Regions from separate parts of the Pseudomonas asiatica genome, predicted to be linked through region 2. Evidence: riboswitches for the same ligand, from Rfam matches in the RefSeq annotation. Region 2 holds a riboswitch; each other region holds the start of a gene.
What was found. A riboswitch is a leader RNA that binds a small molecule or an ion and turns the genes downstream of it on or off. The one in region 2 is predicted to bind cobalamin.
Positions count from the first base shown of each region.

Region 1: another riboswitch for cobalamin. It lies ahead of cobW (cobalamin biosynthesis protein CobW); the one in region 2 lies ahead of cobO (cob(I)yrinic acid a,c-diamide adenosyltransferase).
Region 3: another riboswitch for cobalamin. It lies ahead of ABNP31_RS09535 (TonB-dependent receptor); the one in region 2 lies ahead of cobO (cob(I)yrinic acid a,c-diamide adenosyltransferase).

Region 1 is NZ_CP157874.1:3,261,279-3,270,774, forward strand. Features, by position in the region: gene cobN (cobaltochelatase subunit CobN) at 1-1,647, opposite strand, end outside; gene cobW (cobalamin biosynthesis protein CobW) at 1,651-2,718, opposite strand; cobalamin riboswitch at 2,819-3,031, opposite strand; gene ABNP31_RS14590 (hypothetical protein) at 3,129-3,488, shown strand; gene ABNP31_RS14595 (ATP-binding cassette domain-containing protein) at 3,815-5,392, shown strand; gene ABNP31_RS14600 (branched-chain amino acid aminotransferase) at 5,529-6,548, shown strand; gene ABNP31_RS14605 (multidrug/biocide efflux PACE transporter) at 6,767-7,195, opposite strand; gene ABNP31_RS14610 (LysR family transcriptional regulator) at 7,288-8,142, shown strand; gene ABNP31_RS14615 (T6SS effector BTH_I2691 family protein) at 8,324-9,496, shown strand, end outside.
Region 2 is NZ_CP157874.1:1,336,268-1,345,763, reverse strand. Features, by position in the region: gene ABNP31_RS06175 (cobyric acid synthase) at 1-1,094, opposite strand, end outside; gene cobD (threonine-phosphate decarboxylase CobD) at 1,091-2,083, opposite strand; gene cbiB (adenosylcobinamide-phosphate synthase CbiB) at 2,076-2,984, opposite strand; gene bluB (5,6-dimethylbenzimidazole synthase) at 2,981-3,631, opposite strand; gene ABNP31_RS06155 (cobyrinate a,c-diamide synthase) at 3,628-4,923, opposite strand; gene cobO (cob(I)yrinic acid a,c-diamide adenosyltransferase) at 4,920-5,531, opposite strand; cobalamin riboswitch at 5,652-5,871, opposite strand; gene ABNP31_RS06145 (hypothetical protein) at 6,039-6,617, shown strand; gene ABNP31_RS06140 (DUF3077 domain-containing protein) at 6,841-7,104, opposite strand; gene ABNP31_RS06135 (PQQ-dependent sugar dehydrogenase) at 8,354-9,496, shown strand, end outside.
Region 3 is NZ_CP157874.1:2,108,414-2,117,909, forward strand. Features, by position in the region: gene ABNP31_RS09530 (DUF1624 domain-containing protein) at 1-403, opposite strand, end outside; gene ABNP31_RS09535 (TonB-dependent receptor) at 607-2,733, opposite strand; cobalamin riboswitch at 2,843-3,050, opposite strand; gene nhaR (transcriptional activator NhaR) at 3,086-3,979, opposite strand; gene ABNP31_RS09545 (hypothetical protein) at 4,114-4,353, shown strand; gene ABNP31_RS09550 (TerC family protein) at 4,383-5,135, shown strand; gene ABNP31_RS09555 (hypothetical protein) at 5,268-5,444, opposite strand; gene ABNP31_RS09560 (peptidase C39 family protein) at 5,610-6,344, shown strand; gene ABNP31_RS09565 (NAD(P)/FAD-dependent oxidoreductase) at 6,465-7,748, opposite strand; tRNA gene ABNP31_RS09570 (tRNA-Val) at 7,952-8,028, shown strand; tRNA gene ABNP31_RS09575 (tRNA-Val) at 8,231-8,307, shown strand; gene ABNP31_RS09580 (oligosaccharide flippase family protein) at 8,476-9,496, shown strand, end outside.

The sequences.
Region 1 (9,496 bases), 1.9 Mb from region 2:
GACGTGGATCACCGCGTCGGCGGCAAAGGCATGGCGCAGCCAGAAGTGAAACGCCAGGTAACCGTGCGGCGGCACCAGGTCCGGGTCGTGGTACACCGCGCTGGGGTCCACCTGGTAGCCCCGTGCCGGCTGGATGCCGACGAAGGTCAAGCCGAAGCGCAGGCCGGCCACCATCAGCCGGCCACTGCGGTACATCGGGTCCTGCTGCGGTGGCCCCCAGCGTTCCAGCACGGCCTGGCGGTTGGCCTCGGGCAGGCGCTCGAAGGCGGCCTGGTAGTCGGCCAGGCTCAGGCTCTGCGCACAGGGGCGCAGGTCCAGATGGTCGAGGTCGTTGGTCACGCCTCCGAGCAACTGGTGGATCAGTTGCGTGCCACTGCCCGGCAAGTCGGCCAGCGGATAGCCTTCGGCCTGCAGGGCCTTGAGGATGTTCAGCGCCGCCGCTGGCGTGTCCAGTCCAACGCCGTTGCCAATGCGACCATCCCGGGTCGGGTAGTTGGCCAGCACCAGGGCCACGCGCTTTTGCGCATTCGGCAGGCGCGCCAGTTCGACCCAGCGGCGGGCCAGTTCGGCGACAAAGTCCATGCGCTCGGGGTGGGCGCGGTAGCAGACCACGTCGGACTGGCTGCGCTCGCTGCGCCAGGCCATGTCCTTGAAACTGACCGGGCGGGTGATGATGCGCCCGTCCAGTTCGGGCAAGGCAATGTGCATGGCCAGGTCACGCGCCCCCAGGCCCTGCTCGCTGGCTTCCCAGCCGGGCTGGTTGTCTTGCGCGCAGATGGCCTGCAGCACTGGGATGTCGCGACGGAACGGGCGCAGGTTGGGCCGTTCGGGGCTGGACAGGGCAAAGCCGGTGGTGTTGACCAGCACTTCGGCACCCACCTCGTCCAGCCAGGCTTCGACCTGCTCCAGGCAGGCGCTTTCCTTGAGGCTGGCCACGGCGATCGGCAACGGGTTGAGCCCGGCGGCCTGCAGGCGCTGACAGAACACATCGATGAACGCGGTGTTGGCCGCCTGCAGGTGCGAGCGGTAGAACAGCAGTGGCGCCACCGGCTGTTCGGGATGCCACTGCGGGTACCAGTCCTCCAGCGTGGCGCTGCCCTTGGCCGGGTGATACACGGCGGTGCGCGGCAAAGGCTGCGGCTCGTCCCAGGCATAGTCGCGGCCCAGCCACTGGCTGGCCAGGCAGTTGAACAGGTTGATGGCATTGGCCTTGCCGCCCTGGCGCAGGTAGTGCCAGAGGCGTTCGGCCTGCTCGCCGCTGACACTGCCCAGGCTGGTCAGCTCCGGGTCCGGGCGGTCGTCGCCCGGCACCAGGATCAGTTGCACGCCACGGCCAGCCAGCTCGACCAGTTGCTCGACGCCATAGCGCCAGTAGCCGACGCCGCCGTGCAGCGACACCAGGATGACCTTGGCATGGCGCAGCACCTGGTCGACGTACAGGTCGACCGAGGCATGGTTCTGTACCTGCATCGGGTTGGCCAGGCGCAGGCTGGGGTAATCCTCGGGCAATTGCTCGGCGGTATCCGCAAGCAATGCCAGGTGCGAATCGCCGCTGCAGAGAATCACCAGCTCGGCGGGCGTCTGGCCGAGGTCGGCAATGCTGTCATCCGGCACGAAGCCGCCGGGCTGGGTCCGCAGCAGGTGCATGGGTCAGGCGCCCAGTGCCTGGCGCAGGCGCGCTTCCAGCTGGGCGGCGTCGAGGTCCTGGCCGATCAGCACCAGGCGGGTGATGCGCGGCTCGTCGGCGCGCCAGGCGCGGTCGAAGTGCTTGTCGAAACGGGTGCCCACGCCTTGTACCAGCAGGCGCATCGGCTTGCCCGGGATGGCAGCGAAGCCTTTGGCGCGCAGGATGCCGAATTCCACCACCAGCTGGGTCAGGGCGTCGAGCAGCAGGCTTTCGTCGGCTTCGGGCAGGTCGATGGAGATGGAGTCGAAGGCGTCGTGGTCATGATCGTCATGGTCATCGCCGTCATGATGCGAATCGTGGTGGGTACGGCGGCCATCGATGTGCGCCTCGGACTCGGCGCCCACGCCCAGCAGCACCTCCAGCGGCAGCTTGCCGCTGCTGGCCTCGATCACCTTGACCGCCGGCGGCAGTTCTTCGGCCACCTCGGCGCGGACCTTGGCCAGGCCTTCGGCGTCGATCAGGTCGGCCTTGTTCAGCACCACCAGGTCGGCGCTGGCCAGCTGGTCGGCGAACAGTTCGTGCAGCGGCGACTCGTGGTCCAGGTTGGGGTCGAGCTTGCGCTGGGCATCGACCTGGTCCGGGTAGGCGGCGAAGGTGCCGGCGGCCACGGCCGGGCTGTCGACCACCGTGATCACCGCGTCGACGGTGCAGGCATTGCGGATTTCCGGCCACTGGAAGGCTTGCACCAGCGGTTTGGGCAGGGCCAGGCCGCTGGTTTCGATGAGGATATGGTCCAGGTCGCCACGGCGTGCCACCAGCTCGCGCATCACCGGGAAGAACTCTTCCTGCACGGTGCAGCACAGGCAGCCGTTGGCCAGCTCGTAGACGCGGCCGGTGGCTTCTTCTTCGGTGCAACCGATGCTGCACTGTTTGAGGATTTCGCCGTCGATGCCCAGTTCGCCGAACTCGTTGACGATCACCGCAATGCGGCGGCCCTGGGCGTTGTCGAGCATGTGGCGCAGCAAGGTAGTCTTGCCCGAGCCGAGGAAGCCGGTGACGATGGTGACGGGGAGCTTGGCCAGTGTTTTCATGTCGCATTGCCCTTGGCAGATTGGCGCGGGCATGCAGGACGACAGCCACGGGCCAGACCGGCCGGGCTTGTTCGCCACCGGATCACCCCGCCCGGTTGAAAGTCGAAAACGTGACGAGGCAGGTCTCCTGGCTCGCACCGTTCCATGTACCCGCTGGTGCAGCGGGCTGGCGGGATGACGCCTTCCCGCGCGCGGGCGCAGTGGCTGTGTCGATCCGTTGTCGGTGCTTACAGTTGCGGGGGCAGCCGCGGCTTGTACCGCGTTCCCGTCTTAGCTTCGGCCTGGCCGAAGAACCTCGAAGTGGCAAGGCTACGCAGTGGCTGGCAGGTGGTCAACCATTGCTGTCGGGCTGGCCGACAACAAGTGGCGCAACTGCGTTACAGTGGTGGCTTTGAGCAGCGAGGCCCCCGGTGGAACCCTTGAACAAGCGCGATTTGGCACGCCTGGAGCGTGAACTGGTGGTTTGCCTGACCGAAGCCTGCGAAACCGCCAAGGCGGAGATCGTCGGTTTCAGCTGGCTTACCCATCGTCTGGCTCCCGAGGATTTTCCGGCCAGCCTGCGTATTACCTGGGTGTTCGAACGAGAGGCCGACAAGGCCGCCGCCGTGGCGGGCGACGCGAAGGTACGCATGCTGGCGCTGACCGGCCTGGCTTTGGAACAGGCCGGCATTCAGCTGGATCATCCGGCCTGGCATGTGCGGTTTGACAGTGAAGAGACCTGCCAGCAGAGCCACGGGGGCGACTGGAGCAAGCGCTTGAGGGGGCGCTGATCCAGGGGCATGCGCGGTCCTGGCTCTTGTAGGAGCGGCCTTGTGTCGCGATAGGGCTGCGAAGCAGCCCCAGGGTTTCAGCAAAGACGCACAAATTGCTGGGGCTGCTTCGCAGCCCTATCGCGACACAAGGCCACTCCTACAGGGGCCGCGGCGCACTCGCGGAATCTGTTTTCCCGCGACAACGATGCCTCTATCCGTTAGGCTACGCATTCCCCTGTCACGAGGTGTTCGTCCAATGCGCCATTGATGCCGCCGTCCCTTCGACGGCCAGTCTTCAGCCTCCGGTTCGCTCCGGAGATGTCGCGGCATTTGTGGAGTTGTGCATGACGAACACGTCGATCCTGACGCTGGACAGCGTCTCCTTGGCCTTGCCTGACGGCAGGCTGTTATTTACCGACCTCAGCGAAACCTTCGACCAACGCCGCACCGGCCTGGTCGGGCGCAACGGTGTGGGCAAGAGCCTGCTCGGGCAAGTACTTGCCGGCCAGCGCGAACCAAGCAGCGGCCAGTGTCGGCGCCTTGGGCGCATCCATCTTCTGGACCAGCAGGTGATCGAGCGCAGCGCCACGGTCGCCGACCTGGCCCAGGTGGGCGCGGTGCTCGCTGCGCTGGAGCGCATCGAGCAAGGCAGCGTCGCACCCAGTGACTTCGACACCGTCGGCGAACGCTGGGATATCCGCGAGCAATTGCAGGGGCACCTGCAACGCCACGGCCTGGGCCAGCTCGACTGGCACCAGCCCGCCCGCAGCCTGAGCGGTGGCCAGGCCATGCGCGTGGCGCTGGTCGGCGCCTGGCTCAGCGAAGCGGACTACCTGATCCTCGACGAACCGAGCAACCACCTGGACAGCAACGCCCGCGCCCAACTGCTGAGCATGATCGAAGCCTGGGACCGGGGCTTGCTGGTGATCAGCCATGATCGCAGCCTGCTCGCGCACATGACGCGCATCGTCGAATTGTCCAGCCTGGGCTTGCAGGCCTATGGCGGCAACTACAGCTTCTATTCGGCCCAGAAAGCCAGCCAGACGGCGCAGGCCCAACAGCAACTTGCCCGGCTGAAACAGGAGCAGCAACGCCAGGCGCGCGAACTGCAGCGCCAGCGCGAAGACCTGGAACGTCATCAGGCCCGCGCCGGGCGCAACGCCAGGCACGCCAACCAGGCCAAGATCCTGGTCGACCGCCAGCAGGAGCGCAGCCAGGCCACTGCGGGCAAGCAGCGCCGCGACCATCGCGACGCCCGGCAGGCGCTGCAGGGCAAAGTGCGTGACGCCGCTCGCGAAGTCGAGCAGGACAGCGCCATTACCCTGCATGCACCCACGCCGCAGCGCCATCCGGGCCGCGAAGTGCTTGCCTTGCAGGCGCTGCACCTGCCCCGCGGCACGCGCAAACCACTGAACCTGCGCTTGTGCCTGGGCCAGCGGGTGGGCCTGGTCGGCGCCAATGGCAGTGGCAAGTCCACCCTGCTCAGGCTGATGAACGGTGAGTTGCCAGCACCGCCCGACAGCCTGCGCCTCAGTGGTGAAACCGCCCTGCTCGACCAGCACTGCAGCGCACTACCAGGCCACACCAGCGTGCTCGACCACCTGCGTCAGGCAAACCCGACACTGGCCCAGGGCGACTTGCGCAGCCGCCTGGCGCAACTGGGCCTGGATGCCGCCCGCATCGAACTGCCCAGCGGCCTGCTCAGCGGCGGTGAGCGGATGAAGGCAGCACTGGCCGCCGTGCTGTACCGCGAACGGCCGCTCGACCTGTTGCTGCTGGACGAACCCGGCAACCACCTGGACCTGCCGTCACTGGCCGCACTGGAACACATGCTCGGGCAGTTTCGCGGGGCGCTGGTGGTGGCGTCCCACGACCAGGTACTGCTCGACAAGCTGGCGCTGGACGAGTACCTGCACCTGTAGAAGCCGCTATGAATGCATTGCAGGCTATCAATTCGTGACTGGCCGTTCCCGATCTGCCACGGATGTATTATGGTGGCGTGGTGCGCATATAACAGCAGCCCGAGCAATCGGGCACTTGCAAGACAATGAGGGTGTCATGAGCAACGAAAGCATTAATTGGGACAAGCTGGGTTTCGACTACATCAAGACCGACAAACGCTACCTGTCCGTATGGCGCAATGGCGAGTGGGACAAGGGCACCCTGACCGAAGACAACGTACTGCACATCAGTGAAGGCTCCACGGCCCTGCACTACGGCCAGCAGTGCTTCGAAGGCCTCAAGGCCTACCGTTGCAAGGACGGTTCGATCAACCTGTTCCGCCCGGACCAGAACGCCGCCCGCATGCAGCGCAGCTGCGCCCGCCTGCTGATGCCGCAGGTGCCGACCGATGTGTTCATCGAGGCGTGCAAGCAAGTGGTCAAGGCCAACGAGAAGTTCGTGCCACCGCATGGTAAAGGCGCCCTCTACCTGCGTCCGTTCGTGATCGGCACCGGTGACAACATTGGCGTGCGCACCGCCCCCGAGTTCATCTTCTCGATCTTCGCCATCCCGGTTGGCTCGTACTTCAAGGGCGGCATGAAGCCGCACAACTTCCAGATCTCCAGCTTCGACCGCGCAGCCCCGCAAGGCACTGGCGCGGCCAAGGTCGGTGGCAACTACGCCGCCAGCCTGCAGCCGGGTGCAGAAGCGAAGAAAGCCAACTTCGCCGACGCCATCTACCTCGACCCGCTGACCCACACCAAGATCGAGGAAGTCGGTTCGGCCAACTTCTTCGGCATCACCGCCAACAACGAGTTCGTCACCCCGAAATCGGCTTCGGTGCTGCCAGGCATCACCCGCCTGTCGCTGATGGAACTGGCGCAATCGCGCCTGGGCCTGAAAGTGATCGAAGGCGATGTGGAAATCAACAAGCTGGACCGCTTCATCGAAGCCGGCGCCTGCGGTACCGCTGCGGTGATCACCCCGATCGGCGGCATCGAGTACAACGGCAAGCTGCACGTGTTCCACGACCTGGAAAAGGTCGGCCCGGTTACCCAGAAGCTCTACAACGAGCTGACCGGTATCCAGAGCGGTGACGTGGAAGCACCGGCTGGCTGGATCGTCAAGGTTGCCTGAGGCGCTTTAACGGTTTGAAAAACGGGGCATGCCAGCGATGGCATGCCCCGTTTTTTATTGGCTGATGGCACCGGCTGCGCCGGTGTTCGCGGCTAAAGCCGCTCCTGAAACCTGCGCCGTCCCTGTAGGAGCGGCCTTGTGTCGCGAAAGGGCTGCGAAGCGGCCCCAGGATATCCGCACAAAGCACAAATCGAGGGGCCGCGCAGGGCAGTTAGTTTTCACGCAAAGCGACGCTGCATCAGCAGGTGCCGGGCTTTGTCGAAGGCCCAGTTGTACAGCACGGTGTAGGGCAGGATGATCACAAAGAAGCCCAACTCCACCATGAACGCCTGCAGCAACGAAATCTCCAGCATCCACGCCGCCACCGGCAGACACCACACCACCAGCCCGGCTGCGAAGCCCAGGCCGTGCACAAAGCGTGCGCTGGCCTTCCACTGGATGCGCTCGACCCGCACGTAGCGATCGACCAGCGCGTTGTAGACCATGTTCCACAGCATGGCGATCACCGACAGGGTCACCGCCAGCGCCCCCGCCGTCGCCAGCGACTTGCCCATGACCCAGGACAACAGCGGCGCACACAGCAGCACGGCGAACACTTCATAACCGACGGCGTGAACCAGGCGTTCGGTGAAAGAGACGTTTTTCATTGCAAATTCCATCCATTGCGTGAGTCGTGCTTCCTATTTTCTTTGATAGAACTGATACTCGCGACATAGCTACCATCGGTTTTATCAATACCATGCGCTACTCACCCGAAGCCCTGGTCGCCTTTGTCGAAGCTGCATCGCTGGGTTCGTTTTCCGCTGCGGCGCGCAAGTTGCGCAAAAGCCAGTCCACCATCAGCATCGCCATCGCCAATTTCGAGGCCGATGTGGGTTGCCCGTTGTTCGAGCGTGGCGGTCGTCACCCCACGCTGAACGAGGCTGGGCGGCAGGTGCTGAGCCATGTCGAGGCGATTCTCGATGCCAGCGCCCAGCTCGATGCCCTGGCGGTGCGGTTGGCGGAAAACGTCGAGGCTCTGGTCTCGGTGGTGATGTCGGACAGCTACAGCGTGACCTTCCAGGGCGCGGTGATGGCCCGCTTCGCCCAGCACTACCCACATACCGAGCTGCGCTGCGGCCCCTCGGAAGATGCCGATGTGATCGAACTGATCCAGCAGGGCCTGGCACACGTTGGCATTCTTGCCACCCAGCCCAGTTACCCTGCGGACGTTGCCGTTGCGCGCTTGCCCGAGCAGGCCGAGTTTGGGGTGTACGTGGCCAGCGGGCATCCGCTGGCGGCTTTGCCCCAGGTGAAGACGCAGCACCTGGAGAACGTCCGGCAGCTGTATATCAAGACCTATGCCCCCAGCTTGCACCACGGTCGTGGCCAAGCCTGGTCGGCACCGGACTACCTCACCCTGCTGGAGTTCGCCGTGCGCGGGTTCGGCTGGGCCGAACTGCCCAGGGCCCTGGTGGCTCGGTTTGGCAGTGGGCTGGTGGAGTTGCAGGTGGCCGGGTACCCGCGACGGGTTGACATGGATGTGGCGTGGTCGAGCCGGCGCGCGCTCGGGCCGGCGGGGCAGTGGCTGGTGCGGCAGATGTTGGGGCAATAGGCCTTTATCGCATTCAAGATCCTGGGGCTGCTGCGCAGCCCGTCGCGACGCAAGGCCGCTCCTATAGGGGCACTAAAGCGAAAAGTCCTACAACGTTTTAGGAAGCCCATTGCTCCCCCGCGAAGGCGTTCCTCGCTAGTGTTTTGGCCGTTGCGTCAAATCACTGGAAAAGGAACTCCTGATGAGCATCAGCAAAGCCATCCACATCGCCATGCAGGAAGAGATCCCCAACACCTACGGCACCTGTAATGCCTGCGAACGCTCCGGCCTGCCGATTCTGCTGCTGCGCGAGGCCTACGCCCCGCGCCCGGATACAGGGCGCCCCTATCGCCTGGCAGACGATAGCGAAATCATCTTCCACCCGATGCACACCGACCAGTTGCGCCTCCTGCGCCAGGGTTATGTCTACGTACTGCTCGACCAGGAAATCTGGCAGGCCTACGAGGTAGCGGCGGAAGGTACCTTGCAGCGCTTTCCGGTATCGCAGATGCCCTTCGGGCCACCCAGGTCGTTACCCAAGGTATGCGCCACCGAAGGCCACGATGTGATCGCCTCGTTCATCAACATCGATACCCTGCTCTACCGCAAGGCCTGGATCGCCTTCGCCAACGACCCCTGGCCCCGTGCGGTACTCGACCGCTATCGGCAAGGCATTGCCGACAGTGACCCGGGCACCCTCGCCCGCTTCGTCGAGGTGGACCTGAACACCGCACGCAACGACCCTGCCAGCCTGGGCATCGCCATGACCGACAGCTTCCGCTTCGGCCTGGAACAGGTGCTGGAGTTCTCGACCTTTTCCTCTGCCAGGTTTACCAGCGCTCATGGCTTTTACAGCCGCCTGGGCCGCTGGCATGAAACCCGCACGCATGTGCGCAATGTCATCCAGCAGGAACAACTGCCCAATGGCCTGCTGGCGCTGACGCTGCCCGACCCGGTCGGCATGGTCATGGAGCTCAACGCGCAACGCACTGGCTGGGTGCAGGCCCTGCAGGAATGGCGGGCGCAGCCGCAGCGGCACTTCGAATACTTCACCTCGCAAGCACTACTGGGCATCCGCGAATTGCACGCTGCCATGGCGGCCGTGCAGGGTGCCGAGGACGCGCAGCGGGAAGCCCGACAGGTCGAGCAGTGGAACGACAGCCCGATCGCGGCCAAGGCGTATCTGCCGCCGGTGGACATCGACGCGCAGGCCGAACGCAACACCGCGCGCAAGCAGCAGGACGCCCGCGAGCGGCTGGAAGAGCGTTACGACGAAAGCGCCCGCGCCGCGTTCCAGGCCGGTTACGACCGCGAACTGAAAAACTGGCAGTCGATGATCGACCAGGTTGGCAATCTGTATGCGCGGCACTATGCC
Region 2 (9,496 bases):
TCGAGCACCGTGGCGTAATCGAGCAGGCCAAGCCCCGGGCTGGAGCCGGCGGCACCTTCGAGACCAAGCGGGTCATGCACTTCGCGGCCCAGCATCTGCAGGCCACCGCAGATCCCGATCAGCTTGCCGCCATAGCGCAGGTGCCGGTCGATGGCCTTGTCCCAACCGCGCTCACGCAATTGCGCCAGGTCGCCGCGCACACTCTTGGAACCCGGCAGGATGATCAGGTCGGCAGCCGGGATCGGCTGGCCCGGGCCGATGAACTGCAGGTCCACCTGGGGGTGCAGGCGCAGTGGGTCGAAGTCTGTGTGGTTACTGATACGCGGCAGCACCGGGACGATCACCTTGAGCACGCGCTCGGTCTTCGTCCCCTGGCGCATATCGATGCCGTCTTCGGCTTCCAGATGCAGATCGGTGACATACGGCAGCACGCCCAGTACCGGCTTGCCAGTGCGTTGCTCCAGCCAGTCCAGCCCCGGCTGCAGCAAGGCGATGTCGCCGCGGAAGCGGTTGATGACAAAGCCCTTTACCCGCGCCTGCTCACTGGGCGACAGCAGTTCCAGGGTGCCGACCAGATGGGCGAACACACCACCACGATTGATGTCGGCAACCAGGATCACCGGGCAGTCCACCGCTTCGGCAAAGCCCATGTTGGCAATGTCACCGGCACGCAGGTTGATCTCCGCTGGCGAGCCCGCACCTTCGACCATGACCACCGGCCAGGCAGCACTCAGGCGCTGGTGCGAAGCCAGCACCGCCTGCATGGCGATAGCCTTGTAGTCGTGGTAGGCCACCGCGTTCATGCTGGTGACGGCACGGCCATGGATGATCACCTGGGCGCCGGTGTCGCTGTTGGGCTTGAGCAGCACCGGGTTCATGTCGGTATGCGGCTGCAGCCGGCAGGCCTGGGCCTGCACCGCCTGGGCCCGGCCGATTTCACCGCCGTCGGCGGTCACCGCGCTGTTCAGCGCCATGTTCTGTGGCTTGAACGGCACCACGCCGACGCCCTGGCGCAACAGCCAGCGGCACAGTGCAGTCACCAGCGTGCTCTTGCCGGCGTCGGAGGTGGTGCCTTGCACCATGAGGGTGGTCATGCCGTTTCCTTCTGATAGGCCGCCAGGGCCTGGGCCAGGCGCTGTTCGTCCACCGCATGGGCAGGCAGCCCAAGGCGTACCGCCGGCGGGTGCTCGAACAGCCGCACCAGGATGCCGCGGCGGGCAAGAAAGTCATGCAGTTGCGCAGCGTGCTCGCTGCGTACGTACTGGAACAGGTCGCAACCACCGCTGGGCGCCAGGCCGGCACTGCGCAACAGCATAGCCAGCCGCTGGCTGGCGGCAGCGCAGCGTTCGACCTGCACACGCTGGGCGGCGTGGTCGGCCAGGCTGGCCTGGGCCAGCACCCGGGTCGGGCCATTGACGGTCCACGGCCCAAGCAACTCGGCCAGGCGCAGCAGCAGGCTGAGTTCGGCGGCAACGAACCCCAGGCGCACGCCGGCCAGGCCGAAGAACTTGCCGAACGAGCGCAGCACGATCAGCCCCGGGCGCTCGGCACAATCGACCACGCTTTGCGCCGGGGTGTTGTCCATGAACGCTTCATCGACCAGCAGCCAACCACCGCGGGCAGCCAGGCGCGCATGCCAATCCAGCAGGCGTTCACGCGGCACCCGGCGGCCGGTGGGGTTGTTGGGGTTGACCAGCACCAGTACGTCAAGGCTGTCGAGCGTCGCCTCGACCTGCGCTTCGTCCAGCTCCAGCAACTGGTGCCCCGCCCGTTCCCAGGCGTATGGGTGCTCGGCATAGCAAGGCGTCAACACCCCTACCTGGCCGGCTGCGCGCAACAGCGGCAAGGCCTGGATCGCGGCCTGGGAACCGGCCACCGCCAGCAATTGGCGTGCGCCGTAATACGCACGCGCGGCGTCCTCCAGGCCATCCTCGGTCTCCGGCAGGCGAGCCCAGGCCTCCACGGGAATCGGTGGAATCGGGAAAGGCCATGGCGCAATGCCGCTGGACAGGTCGAGCCACTGCTCACGGGCGATGCCGTATTGCCGTACCGCCCGCAGCAGGCGGCCTCCGTGTTCAAGCATTGATATAGGCCCCCAGGCAGATCACCAGCAGCCACAGCCATACGCCGCGCTGCACCAGGCCCCAGCCGCGCTCGATGGCGTCGGCGTCGGCCATTGGCCCGTCACCCAGGCGTGGCCGCTCATGCAGCTCGCCGTGGTACACCGCCGGGCCACCGAGTTCCACACCTAACGCACCAGCACCGGCGGCCATCACCGGCCCGGCATTGGGGCTGTCCCACAGCGGGCCCTGCTTGCGCCAGCAGGCCAGGGCCAGGCGGGTCTTGCCCAGCAGCGCGTAGGTCAACGCCACCAGCCTGGCGGGAATATAGTTGAGCACATCGTCGACGCGCGCCGCGCACCAGCCGAAGCGTTCGAAGCGCTCGTTGCGGTAGCCCCACATCGCGTCCAGGGTGTTGCTCAGGCGGTACAGCACCACGCCCGGCGCGCCGGCGACCACGAACCAGAACAGCGCGGCGAATACCGCATCGCTGCCATTCTCCAGTACCGATTCGGTGGCCGCCCGGGCAACCGCAGGTTCGTCCAGTTCACGGGTTTCGCGGCTGACCAGGTAGCCCACACGGCGCCGCGCTTCTTGCAGGTCACCCTGGCGCAAGGCACTGGCCACCGGCAACACGTGTTCGCCCAGGCTGCGCAGCCCGACGGCGCAGTACAGCGCCAGCACGTCGACCAGCCAGCCGATGTACGGCAGCCAGGAGAGGATCAGTGCCACCAGGGTAAGCGGCACCACGGCCAGGAACCATGCGCTCACCCCGTGGCTGCGCCAGCCGCGCCCACCGGCATTCAGGCGGCGCTCGAGGTTACTGGCCATGTTGCCGAAGGCTACCAGCGGATGGCGCCGCTGCGGTTCGCCCAGCAAGGCATCCAGGGCCACCCCGGCCACAGTCAGCAAGGCGACGCTCATTGGCGCTCTCCCCATTGATTCTCAAAGAGCATTTCACTCAAGGGCCGTTCCTCGGCCCAGTTTTCCAGCACCAGCATCGGTGCCGGGTAGAACTCGGTTACCGGCCCCAGGCACAGCACCGCGACCGGCTTGGCCCCGGCCGGCATGCCCAGCAGCGCCGCCAGCGCCTGCGGGTCGAACAGCGACACCCAGCCCATGCCCAGGCCTTCGCCACGGGCTGCCAGCCACAGGTTCTGGATGGCGCAGGCCAGCGAGGCCAGGTCCATTTCCGGCAGGGTGCGACGGCCGAAGATATGCGGCTCGCGGTTGTCCATCAGGGCGGCCACCAGCAACTCGGCGCAGTCATTGATGCCCTCCACCTTCAGTTTCATGAAGGCGTCGGAGCGTTCGCCCAACGCTTCGGCGGTACGCACCCGCTCTGCTTCCACCAAGGCCTGGATGCGCGCACGCAGGTCGCGCTGGGTGATGCGGATGAAACGCCAGGGCTGCATCAGCCCGACGCTTGGCGCCTGGTGCGCGGCAGCCAACAGGCGGCCCAGCAGTTCCGGGGCTACCTCGCCGCCGGCGAAATGGCGCATGTCACGGCGTTCGCCGATGGCCCGGTAGATCGCGGCGCGCTCGGCGTCGCTGTAGGCGTGTTCGCTCATGGTCGCAACAGCGCCGCCGCCGCATCCGGGTTGGAGGGGAAGTAGAAGTGCACGTAGGAAGCCGTCAGCCGACCCAGGCGGTACACCGCTTCGTTGCCACGCCCGCCATTGGGGCTCAGGCCACGTGCGATCGGCTCCAGTGCGGTACTGGTCAGCGAATGGTGATAGGTGTGCCCGCGCAGGGTGCCTTCCGGCAGTTCCACCGCCTGCAAGGCCAAGGCAGCCAAGCGCTTCTGCATGGTCGCTTCGCCCGGCAGCAGGCCGAGCAGCTCGGCACGCTCGCCGGCCACGTCGGTCAGGGCATCGAGCAGATACAGCATGCCACCGCACTCGGCCAGCAACGGTTTGCCCTGGGCGTGATGGGCGCGTATTGCCTCGCTCATCGGCGCATTGCCGGCCAGGGCGTGGTGGTGCAGTTCGGGATAACCGCCCGGCAGGTACAGGCTGTCTACTGCCGGCAGTTCGCGGTCATGCAGCGGCGAGAAGAACTCCAGCTGTGCGCCCAGGTTGCGCAGCAGGTCGAGGTTGGCGCCATAGGTGAAGGCGAAGGCCTCGTCTCGCGCCACGCCAATGCGTACACCGGCCAACGAGGCAGCACTGGTTTGCGGCTCGGGTTCGGCAAAGGTCACTGGCGGCGGCAAGGCCGCATCGCAACTGGCGCCAAGCGCCTCGGCAGCGGCATCCAGGCGCGCGTCCAGGTCGTTCAGCTCGCTGGCCTGGACCAGCCCCAGGTGGCGGCTGGGCAGCTCGATACCGCGCTCGCGGGACAAGCCGCCATACCAGCGCAGGCCCTCGGTCAGGCTACCTTCCAGCAGTTGCGCGTGGCGCAGGCTGCCGACCCGGTTGGCCAACACACCGGCAAACGGCAGGTCCGCCTGGTAGCGTGCCAGGCCCAGGGCCAGGGCGCCGAAGGTCTGGGCCATGGCCGTGCCGTCGATCACCGCCAGCACCGGCACGCCGAAGTGGCGCGCCAGATCGGCGCTGGACGGCGTGCCGTCGAACAGCCCCATCACCCCTTCGATCAGGATCAGGTCGGCCTCGCCGGCGGCTTCCCACAGCAGGCGGCGGCTTTCCTCGGCGCCGATCATCCACAGGTCGAGTTGGTACACCGGCGCGCCGCTGGCCCGCTCGAGGATCATCGGGTCGAGAAAGTCGGGCCCGCACTTGAACACCCGCACCTTGCGCCCAAGGTTGCGGTGCAGGCGGGCCAGGGCGGCGGTGACGGTGGTCTTGCCCTGGCCAGAGGCCGGTGCCGCGATCAGCACGGCGGGGCAATGGCGCGGCTGGCTCACAGTTCCACGCCCTTCTGTGCACGGATGCCGGCCTGGAAGGCGTGCTTGAGCATGCCCATCTCGGTCACGGTGTCGGCCAGTTCGATCATCTCGGGTTTCGCGGCACGGCCAGTGACGATCACATGCTGCATCGGTGGGCGGGCCTGGATGTCGGACAGCACCTGGTCAAGGTCGAGGTAGCCGTGCTTGAGGGCGATGTTCAGTTCATCGAGCACCACGAACTGCACGCTAGGGTCTTGCAGCAACTGGCGCGACACAGCCCAGGCCGCTTCGGCGGCGGCAATGTCGCGCTGGCGGTCCTGGGTTTCCCAGGTAAAGCCCTCGCCCATCACGTGGTAGCGCACCTGCTCGGGGAAGCGGCGGAAGAACAGCTCTTCGCCGGTGCTGTTGCGGCCCTTGATGAACTGCACCACACCGCACTGCATGCCATGGCCCAGGGCGCGCGCGAGCATACCGAAGGCCGAGCTGCTCTTGCCTTTGCCATTGCCGGTCAGCACCAGCAGCAGGCCGCATTCGTTGGGGGAATTGGCGATGCGTTCGTCGATGATCGCCTTCTTGCGCTGCATGCGCGCCAGGTGGCGTTCGTCGCGTTCGGTGGATTCGCTCATCAGGGTTCTCCGCTGGCTGGCGCCACGGCAACGCGCGGCGACAGGTAAAAGGCGGGCAGACGGAGAACGCGCAGGGGCCGTGGCCGTACGCCACGGTGCACCGCGCATCACCCTCCGTGATGCCGTTGGCAGTATCAGGCCGGTCTCCGGGCTTGTGAGCGGGCCTTGGCCCAGGCCTGCGCGCCTTCCCGGGTGCTGGCACCCAGTGGCCCTGCGCGGCCGCGACTCACCTACCGTTGCGGGGGCAGCGCCGGAATCGCGCCATGCTGGCACCCACCGGCTTCCCAGTTTCACCCTGCCCAGTCGGGGCTGGCAGGGCACCTGAAACACGCGCGAAGGTTAGAGGGTTGCACCGGGAGCGTCAATCGAAGTGGGCCGCTTTGCAGTCGAACAGGCACCGCCCGGGTAATGGCCAATTCACCTGGTTGTGCCACACTGAATACAGTGATATCACATAGCCATCACTTTCAGCTGAACGCGATCACAACGATAACAGGAGAGCGCAGCATGCGAGGCCAGATCATCAACAACCCGCGCCTGGAGTTTCTCGCCCCGGTGCTGGAGCGCTGGGGCGATTGCATCGACCGCTTCAACCAGTTTGCCGGCGATGCCGAAGCACCTTACTGGCATGGCGCCGCGGCCAATACCGGGCTGCTTGCCGCAGCGGCGTGGCAGGCCGAACTGGCGGCGCTGCAGCAGTTTGCCGGCAAGAAGCAGCGCGACGAAGGCGAACACGAAGGGCGCTGCGACCTGTCGATCAGTAGTGCCGATGAAGCGCTGTACCTCAGTGTCAGCCAGCGCTGGCCAAAAGTTGCCCGGCTGGACATGGCCGACGCCCTGCAGCAGACCGCTGCCCTCGCGCGCCAGGTGGCCTACCCCAGCCAGTTGAAAGCTGGTGCGCTGTTCATCAGCCCGTGGAAGGCTGGCCAGCATGCCAGCCCCGAGGAACTGCAGGACCTGGTCGACGATCTGCAGAAACATACCGCCTGTGCCATCGCCTGGTACTTCCCGTATGCCTACCGCAAGTTGCACAACGAACTGGGGCAGTATTTCCCGGGGGTGGCGTTGTTGCTCAAGCAGGCTTGAAGCAACTTCGGCTCGGGGCGGGACCGGAACGCGTTAGCAAGCGCGACGTGGTTTCTGTGGGAGCGGGCGTGCCCGCGAAGAATCCAACGCGGTGGCTGGCACCGGCTGCGCCGGTGTTCGCGGGCGCGCCCGCTCCCACAGAGCCCCTGCTAAACCTTTCAGTTATATGCGGCTCCATGAGAGCGCGGCCCGTGCCGCGAATGGCCTGCGCGCCTTTCAGGTCCTAACGCATCATGCCGAGTTCGGCATCATCCAGCAGCGCTTTGCCCAAGGCGCAAAGGTAGTGCGCGGCCCAGATCAGCTTTGGCTTGTCTTCCATCAGGCCGTCGATGGTCAGGTCCCGTGCATAGCCGATCAATTCCGAGGCTTGTTCGCGGGCGTTCTGGCAGGAGATACCGGGTTCGATGCGGAACAGGGGGTGGGTCTGGTTTTCACCTTGAAAGAATATGGTTTTGCCGACTGTGCATTTCGTGTCTTCGGTGGTCATTTAAGGCTCCTGTCGTAGTGAAGCGACCACCAACCGCGGCTAAACAGTATGGTGGCAGCTGTACGTGGGTTAGCCGACCGGGACGTCAGGCACCCGGCGCACCCGCAGGTGCCCCACGCACAGCCGCCATAAGGCGCCAATGCCGATTACTCGGTATTGCTCAGCTGCGGTGTCTGACGATTTCGGGCGGCTAACCCGGTCATTGAAGGTCAACGACATGCCGAGACTAGAGACCGCATTTGGCGCGCGCAACGGAGAATAGGTGTTAAGAGTATCTTTGGGAAACGGCCTACAAGAAAGGTGTTAAATCTGATTCTTGGTCTCGCCCCCACGCCACCTTTGCAACAGCAGCGGCGCATCTCACTGGCACATTGAGCCACCACCCGACTTGCTTGCTCTTGCTCTTGCTCTTGCTCTTGCTCTTGCTCTTGCTCTTGCTCTTGATCTTGATCTTGATCTTGATCTTCGCGACTTCAGGAGGCCGAGCAGAGGGCTTGCGGAGGGAGGTGACGGGCATGGATGCCCGTCAAGCGCTGAGGCCCCATGGATGGGGCCTGCAGCGCGTACTCCCGGGAGCAAGACCGGCGCGAGGGAACCCCGTAGCGTAGCGGAGGGGCCGGATGATGGGAGCGCAGCGTTTTTTGGTTACTTTTTGCCGCGTTTGGCAAAAAGTGACTCGCCGTAAGGGCGAAAAGGTGAGTAAGCGTCGCCATCGTAAATGGACTATGCGCGAGATCAAGACCGGTACTTTTCCGCTCTTCGCTCTTCGCTTTCAAGCGTGGGCATCAACAACAAGGTCAACATTCATTTTCGAAGGTGGCGCTTAATCACCTTTCCGCCCTTACGGCGGGTCACTTTTTGTCAAACGCGACAAAAAGTAACCAAAAAACGCTGGCTCCTATCATCCGGCCCCTACGCTTCGCTCCGGGGTCCCCTCGCTACGGGCCTGCTCCCGGGAGTACGCGCTGCAGGCCCCATCCATGGGGCCTCAGCGCTTGACGGGCATCCATGCCCGTCACCTCCCTCCGCAGTCCCTTCGCTCGGCCTCCTGAAGTCGCAATCGGCGGTGCCTGAACTATCGCGCGCTTAGAAGCAAAAGCAAAAGCAAAAGCAACGGCAACGGCAACGGCAACGGCAACGGCAACGGCAACGGCAACGGCAACGGCAACGGCAGTTGGATGGTTCCCGGGAACCCGGCGAACGTCGCCGACCTCTCAGTTCCATAGGCCTTCTTAGGAGGATGCCGCCCATGAAACACCTGATGCCTTGGCTATTGGCCGCCAGCCTGACTGCCTGCGGCGAAACCGCCCTGCTGAATGTACTCGACGGCAGTGGCCCAACCCCCCAGCTGCCTGCTCCGGTCAAGACCACCCTCCCCACCGTGAATATCGCCCCGGCAGTGGGCTGGCCCAAGGACGCCAAGCCCGAAGCAGCACCAGGCACTCAGGTGAAAGCGTTCGCCAGCGGACTCGACCACCCTCGCTGGCTATACCTGCTGCCCAACGGCGACGTGCTGGTAGCTGAAACCAATGCCCCGCCCAAACCCGAAGATGGCAAGGGCCTGCGCGGTTGGGTCATGAAGAAGGTGATGAAGCGGGCAGGTGCAGGCGTGCCCAGCGCCAACCGCATTACCCTGCTACGGGATGCCGACCACGACGGCGTGGCTGAAATCCGCACGACCTTCATCGAAGAGCTCAACTCACCGTTCGGCATGGCCCTGGTCGGCAAGGACCTCTACGTCGCCAACACCGACAGGCTGCTGCGCTTTCACTACGAGCCCGGTGCCATGCAAATTCGCAATGAAGGCCAGCCGGTAGTCGAGTTGCCAGGCGGGCCGCTCAACCACCACTGGACCAAGAACGTCATCGCCAGCCCCGATGGCAAGAAGCTTTTCGTGACGGTCGGCTCCAACAGCAACGTAGGCGAAAACGGTATGGACAAGGAACAGGGACGCGCCGCGGTCTGGGAAGTGGACCCCGCCAGCGGCCAGCACCGCCTGTTCGCCACCGGCCTGCGCAACCCTAACGGCCTGGCCTGGGAGCCGCACAGCGGCGCGTTGTGGACGGCAGTCAACGAGCGTGACGAGATCGGTAGCGATCTGGTACCGGACTACATCACTTCCGTGAAGGACGGCGGTTTCTATGGTTGGCCCTACAGCTACTACGGCCGCCACGTGGACGAGCGCATGCAACCGCCAGCGCCTGAAAAAGTAGCCCAGGCGCTAGTGCCCGACTACGCCGTGGGCCCACACACGGCATCGCTGGGGCTGGCATTCGCCCAACCGAATGGGCTACCACCGCCCTTCGAAGAAGGGGCATTCGTGGGCCAGCACGGGTCGTGGAACCGCAAGCCGCACAGTGGCTACAAGGTGATTTTCGTGCCGTTCGACCCT
Region 3 (9,496 bases), 770 kb from region 2:
TCACGCCGATGGCCCAGATCACCTGCAGGTAGATGACGCTGGGCGGCAGCTGGAAGGTCCAGGCGAAGTTGACCAGGGTGAGTTCCAGCACCACCAGGAACAGCCCGCGCTTGAACAGGAACGCCGAGACATCGCCGCGGCCCTGGTGTTTCTCGCCGTACAGCCAGGCCGACAGGCCGGTCAGCATGACGAACACCGGCGCGCACAGGTGGGCCAGGGTACGGCTGAAGAACAGCGAAGGCTCGGTGGTATCGATAGCCATCGGGTCGCTGACCTGGCGGTGCAGGAAGAAGGTTTCGCGGACATGGTCCAGGAGCATGAACAGGATCACCAGGCCGCGCAGGGCATCGATGCTCTGCAGGCGCTGGGTGACCAGGGTGGGAGTGGCGCTGGCGCTTGTCATGGGAGGTCGCTGATAGGAATGGATGTCAACTGAAACGTTATCTTATAACTAAAGCGTGACGGGGCGGTAGATGTTTTTGTGCTACCTGTGCCGGCCTCTTCGCGGGTAAACCCGCTCCCACAGGTACCTCACCGTATTCGAATTCTGTGTTATCCCTGTGGGAGCGGGTTTACCCGCGAAGAGGCCGGTGCAGGCAGTTCAGATCAGAAGCTGTAATCCACCGTCGCAAAGTACGACCGTGGCATCCCCATCAGCCACTGCTGGCCACTGAACGCCGACTGCACATACTCACGGTCGAACAGGTTGTTCAACTGCAACCCCAGCCGCACATCCGGCAACACCTGCCAGCCGATGTCGGCATCGACCACGGTGTAGCCGGGGGCGCTCTGGGTGTTGGCGGTATTGGCATATCGTTCGTCCACATAGCGCGCGCCAATGCCGGCCTCCAGCCGCTGGCCGAAGCCTTTGCTCAGCCACAGGTTGGCGGTACGCCGCGGGACATTGGCCGGGCGATTGCCCGCACGGTCCTGCGCCACGCCGCCGACCATTTCGTCGAAGTCGTCATACCTGGCGCGCACGATCGCCGCGTTGGCCGACACCTGCCACTGATGCGCAAGCGCCAGTTCCAGGGTTGCCTCCAGGCCGTCGGACGTCTGCTGGCCAGCCTGCTGCTTCTCGTGGGTGAACGGGTCATCCACCAGCAGCTTCTTCTTGACGATGTGGTACGCCGCCAATGTCCATTCGCCACGCCCCTCCCAGAAGCGCTGCTTCAGGCCCACCTCGGTCTGCCTGGCCTCGGTCAGGTCGTAGTGCATCTGGTTGGCGCTGAGGCTGATGAGGTTGTCGACCCCGTCCTCGCTGGTGGAGTACTGGCCATACAGCGACAGGTCGTCGCTGACCGCAAACACCAGCCCGGCACGCCAGTTGCCCCCTTGCAGGCTGCGGTCGCTGCGGCTGTCGGTGGTCAGTTTCTCCTGGACGATGTGGTTCTGGTCGCGGCGCACGCCGGTGACCAGGGACAGGCGATCGCTCAACTGCAGGCGGTTTTCGGCGAACAGGGCAAAGGTGTGGGTGGTGGACAGGGTTTGCGGGCGCAGCGGCGAGGCGCTGTGGAACCAACCCGGTTGTGGCTGCCAAGGGTCGACGTAGTCACCGCCCACATCGTTGTAGGGCGCGTTGCTGTCGACGTTGAAGCGGACTTTGTTGTACTCGGCGCCGACCACGGTCTTGCTGGCCAGGCCGAACAGCGTGTGGTCGAGGGTGAAGGCCTGGCGATCGCCGAACTGTTCCTGGTTGTGCTTGATCTGCAGGTAGCTGCCGCGCAGCAGCTGCTGGCGCCCGGCATCCCAGCTGTACTCCTCGGCATTGCGCCAGTGACGGCGGCTCTTGATGTAGTACAGCTGGTTGCTGGCGCTGAGGTGGTCGTTCAACGTCCAGTCGGTGTTCAGGCGGGTCCATTCATCGACGTAGTGCTGCACATCGTCCTGCACGTTGTAGTTCTTCTTGCGCAGGCTGCTGCGGTAGTGGCCGTCGATCAGCGGGGTGCCGTAGTAGTTGGCAGGCTGCGCATCGCCGCGGTCGTGGGCGAGGGTGAAGCTGAGGTCGTCGCTGGCATCGAAGCGCAGCGCGGCGCTCAGCGCCAGGCTGCGTGACGGGGTGCGGTCGACCCAGCCGTTACCGGTTTGCTGGTTCAGGGCCAGGCGGTAGCTCAGGCGCTCGCCGAGGCTGCCGCCGCTGTCCAGGCCGAGCTGCTGGCGGTCCCACGAACCGTAGCCCAGGCGCAGGTGGTTGCGTATCTCGCCGGCAAACGGCTTTTTCGGGATCACGTTGACCACCGCACCGGTGGCCCCTTCGCCATACAGCACCGAGGCCGGGCCGCGAATCACATCGATGCACTCGACCATCCATGGGTCGACCGGGAACGTCTGGGTGCCGGCACCGGTGTACAGGCGTGCGCCGTCGAACAAGGTCATCACCGAGTTGTGCCCGGTAAAGCCGCGGGCGGACAGGCCCGTGCCGCCGTCGCCCGGGGAGCCGATGTAGCTGATGCCCGGTGAGCGGGTCACCGCGTCCTGTACGGTGAGGTTGCTGCGCTGCTGGATCTGCTCGGCGCTGATGCTGCTGGTGCTGGCCGGTGTCTCCAGGGCGCTGAGGCCCAGGCGCGAGCCCGCCTGGGTCGGGGTGGCCAGGTCGATGGCGTGGCTGCCTTGGGTGTCGGTGATGGCCGTGGAGGGCAGGGCCAGTGGCTGTCGGTCGAGGTCATCGGCCAGGGCCGGCAGGGATACGGCCAGGCAGGCCGCCAGGGGGTGAAGCTTGAAGATACGGGACATGTCGTTCCACTACTGCAGGAATGAATGGATCCCGGTGGAAAACACGCAAAGGCGCACCGTGCACGCAGGCGCGCGCGCGGATACCGGCCTGCGCCCGCCCACCGCGGGTTGCCAAGTGAAGCTCCAGGCCGGTCTCCGGGCTTGCGAGGGGCATGAAACCTTCACCTTCCCATGCATGTGCACAGTGGTATCTCGAAGGGTTCGCTCGCTTACCGTTGCGGGGGCAGCGCCGGACTTGTCGTGGGCAACACGACGCACCGGCTTCCCGTTTCACCCTGCGCGCGGCGGCGCAGGGCACCTGAAACTGGCGGGCATATGACCATTGAAACGCGGGAGGCGTCAAATCTGCCTGCTACCAATGAAACAACTCTCGTCGCGCCCCCTCGGTAATCGCCACGATCCCCGGGTGCTTGACCTTGCGCTCTACCGAAATGGCATAGAACGACTCGTGCACCGCCTCGGTCTGCCCGATCAGCTCCACGCCGTACTGGCGGCACACTTCCTCGGCGATCACGCTGGGCGCAACGAAGATGCCGCTGCCCGACTGCCCGAACGCCTGCATCAAGGCACTGTCATCGAACTCGCCCACGATCCGTGGCTGCACCTGCTGCTCACCCAGCCAGCGCAGCAGGCGGCTGCGTACCACGGTTTCCTGCCCGGGGATAAGCAATGGCGCATCCTGCAGGCAGGCGGGGAAGGGGCCTTCCAGGCGTTGTGCCAGCGCCGGGGTGGCGAAGAAGCTCAACCCACACTCGCCCAGTTTCTGGCTATAACCCTTGATGTCCAGGTGGCTGGGCATGGGGCTGTCGGAAATCACCAGGTCCAGGCGCTGGATCGCCAGGTCGGCCAGCAGCCGTTCGAGCTTGTCTTCGCGGCAGTTGATACGCAGCATGTCGTCCAGCTCCATGGTCGGTGCCAGCAGGCGGTAGACGATGGACTTGGGCACCACATCAGCCACACCCACGCGGAACAGGATCTGCTCCTGCGGGCCGGCCCGCAGCATGGCCTCCAGCTCGTTACCCAGCTGGAACATCTGCTCGGCATAGATCAGCGTCTGGCGCCCTGTTTCGGTCAGTTCCAGCTGGCGCCCCACGCGCTGGAACAGCTCCAGGCCATAGGTCTGCTCAAACAGGCTGATCTGACCGCTGATGGTTTGCGGGGTCAGGTTCAACTGTTCGCTGGCGCGGGCGATGCTGCCGGTCTTGGCAACGGCCCAGAAGTAGTGCAACTGCCGATAGTTGAGCATCGGTATCGTTCCGGATTCGTAAAAACCGAAGTATAACCGCTGAAAATACGAATTTTCCGGATGTGTTGCGCTCTTTAGAATGCGACTCCATCAGGCGCCGTGTGCGCCGCCGGAACATGAAAAGCGAGGAACCCATGCTGCAACTAAAATCCATCGGCACGCCGCTGGTGCTGGCCTTGGCCCTGTTCACCCTGGCCGGTTGCGAGCAGGCCGAGAAATCCGCCCAGCAGATGCTCGACCAGGCCGCACAGTCGGCCAAGCAGGCCATCGACGACACCAACAAGGCCGCCCAGCAGGCGTTGAGCGAGGCCATCGGCAGCGAAGGGCAAAAGCCCAAGGACGCCGACAAGAAAGAAGACACCCAGGAAATCTGACCCCCAACCGCTGCTGCAGGATTTGAACAATGGAATACTTGCTGGAACTCGTCGCTAGCCCTACCGCCTGGGTTGCCCTGGCTACGCTGGTAGCCATGGAAGTCGTGTTGGGCATCGACAACCTGATCTTCATCTCCATCCTGACCAACAAGCTGCCGGTGGAGTACCGCTCCAAGGCGCGCCGTATTGGTATCAGCATGGCCTTGGTCATGCGCCTGGCCTTGCTCAGCACGGTGGCCTGGATCGTCCAGCTGACCGACCCGGTGTTCGAAGTGTTCGGCAATGCCTTCTCCTGGAAGGACGTGATCCTGATTGCCGGTGGCCTGTTCCTGCTGTGGAAGGCGACCAAGGAAATCCATGAGAACGTCGACCCGCACGGGGCCAAGGAAGAAGCCAAGGTGTCGTCGACGGTTACCCTGGGCTTTGCCGCGGCGATCTTCCAGATCCTGTTGCTGGACATCGTCTTCTCGGTCGACAGCATCATCACCGCCGTGGGCATGACCGAGCACCTGCCGATCATGATCATTGCCGTTATCACTGCCGTGATCGTCATGATGGTGGCCGCCGACCCGTTGGCCAACTTCATCAACGACAACCCGACCGTGGTGATGCTGGCCCTGGGCTTCCTGATCATGATCGGCATGACGCTGATCGCCGAAGGTTTCGGCGCCCATGTACCGAAGGGTTATGTGTACGCGGCCATGGCCTTCTCGACGGCGATCGAGATCCTCAACATCCTGGCCCGTCGGGCGCGGTTGAAGCGCGAAGCGGCTGAAGGTTGATGCAAGAAAAGCGGGGCGCTTGCGCCCCATTCGCGGGTGAACCCGCTCCCACAGGTCCCCGCCACTTCTGAAGGCAGTGGAGGGCCTTGTGGGAGCGGGTTCACCCGCGAATGGGCCTCCGAAAGCTCTGAATCAGTGCACCCCGGCATGCCGCCGCGTCCGGCGCACAGGCTGTGGCTTGGCGGGGGCCTGCGGTGGCAGGTGGTGGTGGGAGTGACGCCGCACGATACGCAGTACACCCCATAGCATGGCGGCTGCAACGCTCAGCCACATGCCCACCAGCATGAGGATTGCCATGGTCAGGCTCATCTGTGCCTCCATCTCTACGGGCCGCGCTCGGTCGCCGACGCTGGCCTTCCAGACACTGCTTTAGTCTAGTCTCTCGCCTGTGACGTTCCATTGACCAAAGGTCTATTGCTTGGTCCGATTTGCTCCTAACCGGTGTCGGACTATACCCGCGCCGCTGTCCGACCTATGATCGGTGGCCAGAGCCGGGCGCTGCCTGCCCGGCGTTGGAGCAAGCGAGTGTCCATGCAGCAACCTTCCTTCAAGACCATCCCTCGTCGGCTGCTGGCGGCCTGCCTGGTAGCGGCCAGCCTGGCCGGTTGTGCCAGCGCACCCTCCGCCAACCTCAAGGGCCTGCCGCAGCGGGTCGAGATCAGCAGCGTGCCGTTCTACCGTGGCAACGCCAACCACAGCGGGGCCATGGCATTGGCGGCGGTGCTGTCGCAACAGGGGGCTCCGATCACGCCGGGGCTGCTGGACAAGCCGCTGAACCTGCCCCAGGGCGCCGAGGCGCTGGACACCAGCATCCCCCGGGTGGCGCGCGACTACGGCATGGTGGTGTATCCGCTGGACAAGCAGCTGGACGCGCTGTTGACCCAGGTGGCGGCGGGCAACCCGGTGCTGCTGCGTTACGAGGATGGTTCGGCCTGGTGGAGCGAGCCACGCTATGCCGTGCTGATCGGCTACGACCGCTACAAGCAGCGGGTGCTGTTGCGTTCAGGCATGCACCGGCGGCAGCTGATGGCGTTCGATGACTTTGCCTCGGCGTGGGCGAAGCTTGGGAGCTGGGCGGTGCTGGTGCAGCCACCGCGGCAACTGCCGGCCCAGGTGGACCGCCAGCGCTGGTTGCAGGCTGCGGATGAACTGGCGCGGGCGGGGCAGGAGATTGCGGCGAAGCAGGCTGTGAGTAGCCTGAACAAATAGCTTTGTCTGTACCGGCCCTTTCGCGGGTGAACCCGCTCCCACAGGAAACCCGCTGCCCTCAGGTCCAGTGATATCCCTGTGGGAGCGGGTTTAGCCGCGAAGAGGCCAGCCCTGCCTACATCAGAAGCCCAGGCGATCGCGCAGGCTGTAGTACCAGGCACCAATGGCGCTGAACGGCACACGCAGCATCTGGCCACCCGGGAACGGGTAGTGCGGCAGGCCGGCGAAGGCGTCGAAGCGCTCGGCCTGGCCGCGCATGGCCTCGGCCAGCACCTTGCCCGCCAGGTGGGTATAGGTCACGCCGTGACCCGAGCAGCCCTGGGAGTAGTAGATGTTGTCGCCGATACGGCCAACCTGCGGCAGGCGCGACAGGGTCAGCAGGAAGTTGCCGGTCCAGGCGTAGTCGATCTTCACGTTCTGCAGCTGCGGGAAGGCCTTGAGCATCTTCGGACGGATGATCGCCTCGATGTTGGCCGGGTCGCGCGCGCCGTACACCACGCCACCACCGAAGATCAGGCGCTTGTCGCTGGTCAGGCGGTAGTAGTCGAGCAGGTAGTTGCAGTCCTCGACGCAGTAGTCCTGCGGCAGCAGGGTGCGCGCCAGTTCGTCGCCCAGCGGCTCGGTGGTGATCACCTGGGTGCCGCATGGCATGGATTTGCTGGCCAGTTCCGGCACCAGGTTGCCCAGGTAGGCGTTGCCGGCGACGATGATGAACTTGGCGCGGACCTTGCCCTGCGGGGTATGCACCACCGGGTTGGCGCCACGCTCGATGCGTACGGCCGGGGTTTGTTCATAGATGATGCCGCCCAGCGACTCGACCGCGGCGGCTTCGCCCAGGGCCAGGTTCAGCGGGTGGATGTGGCCGCCGCTCATGTCCAGCATGCCGCCCACATAGTTGTCGCAGGCGACCACTTCGCGGATGCGCTTCTGGTCCATCAGCTCCAGCTGGTTGTGGCCGAAGCGTTCCCACAGGCGCTTTTGCGACTCCAGGTGGCCCATCTGCTTGCTGGTGAGGGCAGCGAACACGCCACCGTCCTTCAGGTCGCACTGGATGTTGTACTTGGCCACGCGCTCACGAATGATGCGCCCGCCTTCGAAGGCCATCTGGCCCAGCAGCTGGGCCTGCTTGGGGCCGACGGTGCGTTCGATGACGTCGATGTCGCGGCTGTAGCTGTTGACGATCTGGCCACCGTTGCGGCCCGATGCGCCGAAGCCGACCTTGGCCGCTTCGACGATGCTCACCTTGAAGCCGTTCTCCAGCAGGAACAGGGCGCTGGACAGGCCGGTGTAGCCGGCGCCGATGATGCACACATCGGTTTCCACCTCACCCTGCAGCGCCGGACGTGGCGGCACCGGGTTGGCCGAGGCGGCGTAGTAGGACTGGGGGTAGGGGGTGTTAGCCATGCTGCAGGAACCTCGTGTTTTATATTTTTAACGAATGTACCGATGCTATCAATAATAATAAACACCCGCTAGTCGTCCGTTGAAAATCCTTTACTCGGTCCCCGTCAGCGCGCCTTTCTATAAAGAGTTTAAGATTCAGTAGGTTAGCGCGAAAAAAAGTATTGACATGGTTTTTGGAATGGGTAGAATGCACACCACACGACAGGCACATAGCTCAGTTGGTTAGAGCACCACCTTGACATGGTGGGGGTCGTTGGTTCGAGTCCAATTGTGCCTACCAAATCGAAGAAGGGGTGATCCGAAAGGGTCACCCCTTTTTTCATTGTGATTTTATGCGGCCAGGGGCTGGTGCGCAGCCCATCCGACCAATGCCGTGCTTCGGCAAGGCGGCCCCATGTGTAGAAAACTCGAAAGTTTTTGATTTTTCTCAAAAAAACGCTTTACAGGTACGCATTCGGTCACTAATATGCGCACCACACGACAGGCACATAGCTCAGTTGGTTAGAGCACCACCTTGACATGGTGGGGGTCGTTGGTTCGAGTCCAATTGTGCCTACCAAACGAAAGTCCCGGCTACCGGGCATCAAAAGGGCGACCCCAAGGGGTCGCCCTTTTGTTTTTGTCGTGCCCAACGGAGGGCGATTTCACGCGCTACAGTCTCGTCGGAAGGCCGCATAGCGAATTGCGACTATAGTGAGTCTCTAGCGATGGGGTCAGAGATGCGGCTATGCCTTCGATTGATGTGTCGCTTCCGTTGAGCCTGCGCAAACGGGCCATGTTGGCCAGTGCGTTGAACCTTCTCGCTGTCTTTGCTTCCCAGGTCATGCGACTGGGCGGCAATCTGGTGATCACCCGCTTGCTCGTGCCGGAAATGTTCGGCGTGATGGCCATTGCAACCACTGTTTCAGTGGTGCTGCAACTGCTTTCCGATGTTGGGCTGCGGCCGAACGTCATTCAGAGCTCGCGCGGCGACGAACCGCTGTTTCTCGATACCGTGTGGACGGTGCAAGTCATCCGTGGGTTTGTGCTGTTCCTTCTGACGTTGCTATTGGCCCTTGGGGCAAAATTCACGCAGTACATCGAACTGTGGCCGGCCCATTCCACCTACGCCGCTCCAGAGCTACCGATGGTGCTGGCTTTGTCTGGGTTCGCCGCGATCATCTATGGCTTCCAGTCGCCCAAGGTCGATGTGGCCATCCGTGTCTTCCAGCAGAAGAAGGTGGTGATCGCCGAACTGATTGCACAGTTTGTCGGTTTGATCGTGATGCTCGTGGCAGGCTATCTCACCCGCTCCATCTGGTCATTGGTGGCGGCGGGGCTGCTGAGCACACTGGTTTTCACCGTACTCAGTCACCTGGTCTTCCAGGGGCCGCGCAACCGCCTGCGATGGGACCCCGCCGCGCTGCGCGAGGTGTTCGATTACGGGCGCTGGATCTTGTTGTCGTCCTCCGTAGGGGTGCTGGCGATGCAGGGTGACCGGATCTGGTTCGGCGGAAGTATGTCGGTCGCGGAACTAGGGGTCTATTCCATCGCTGTCGCCATCCTTGGGGCCATTCAGTCGGTCCTGCTGCGGCTGGCGGGGGCAGTCGCCTTGCCGGCCTTCAGTGAGGCAACGAGAAGTGGCGACAAAGAGCGGGTGCGCAGCCTTTACTACCGTTCCAGGGTGCTGTTCGACCTGACCTCGCTGTTCGCTTGCGGTTTTTTGCTGACTGCCAGCCCGCTGTTGATCAGTTGGCTGTACGACGACC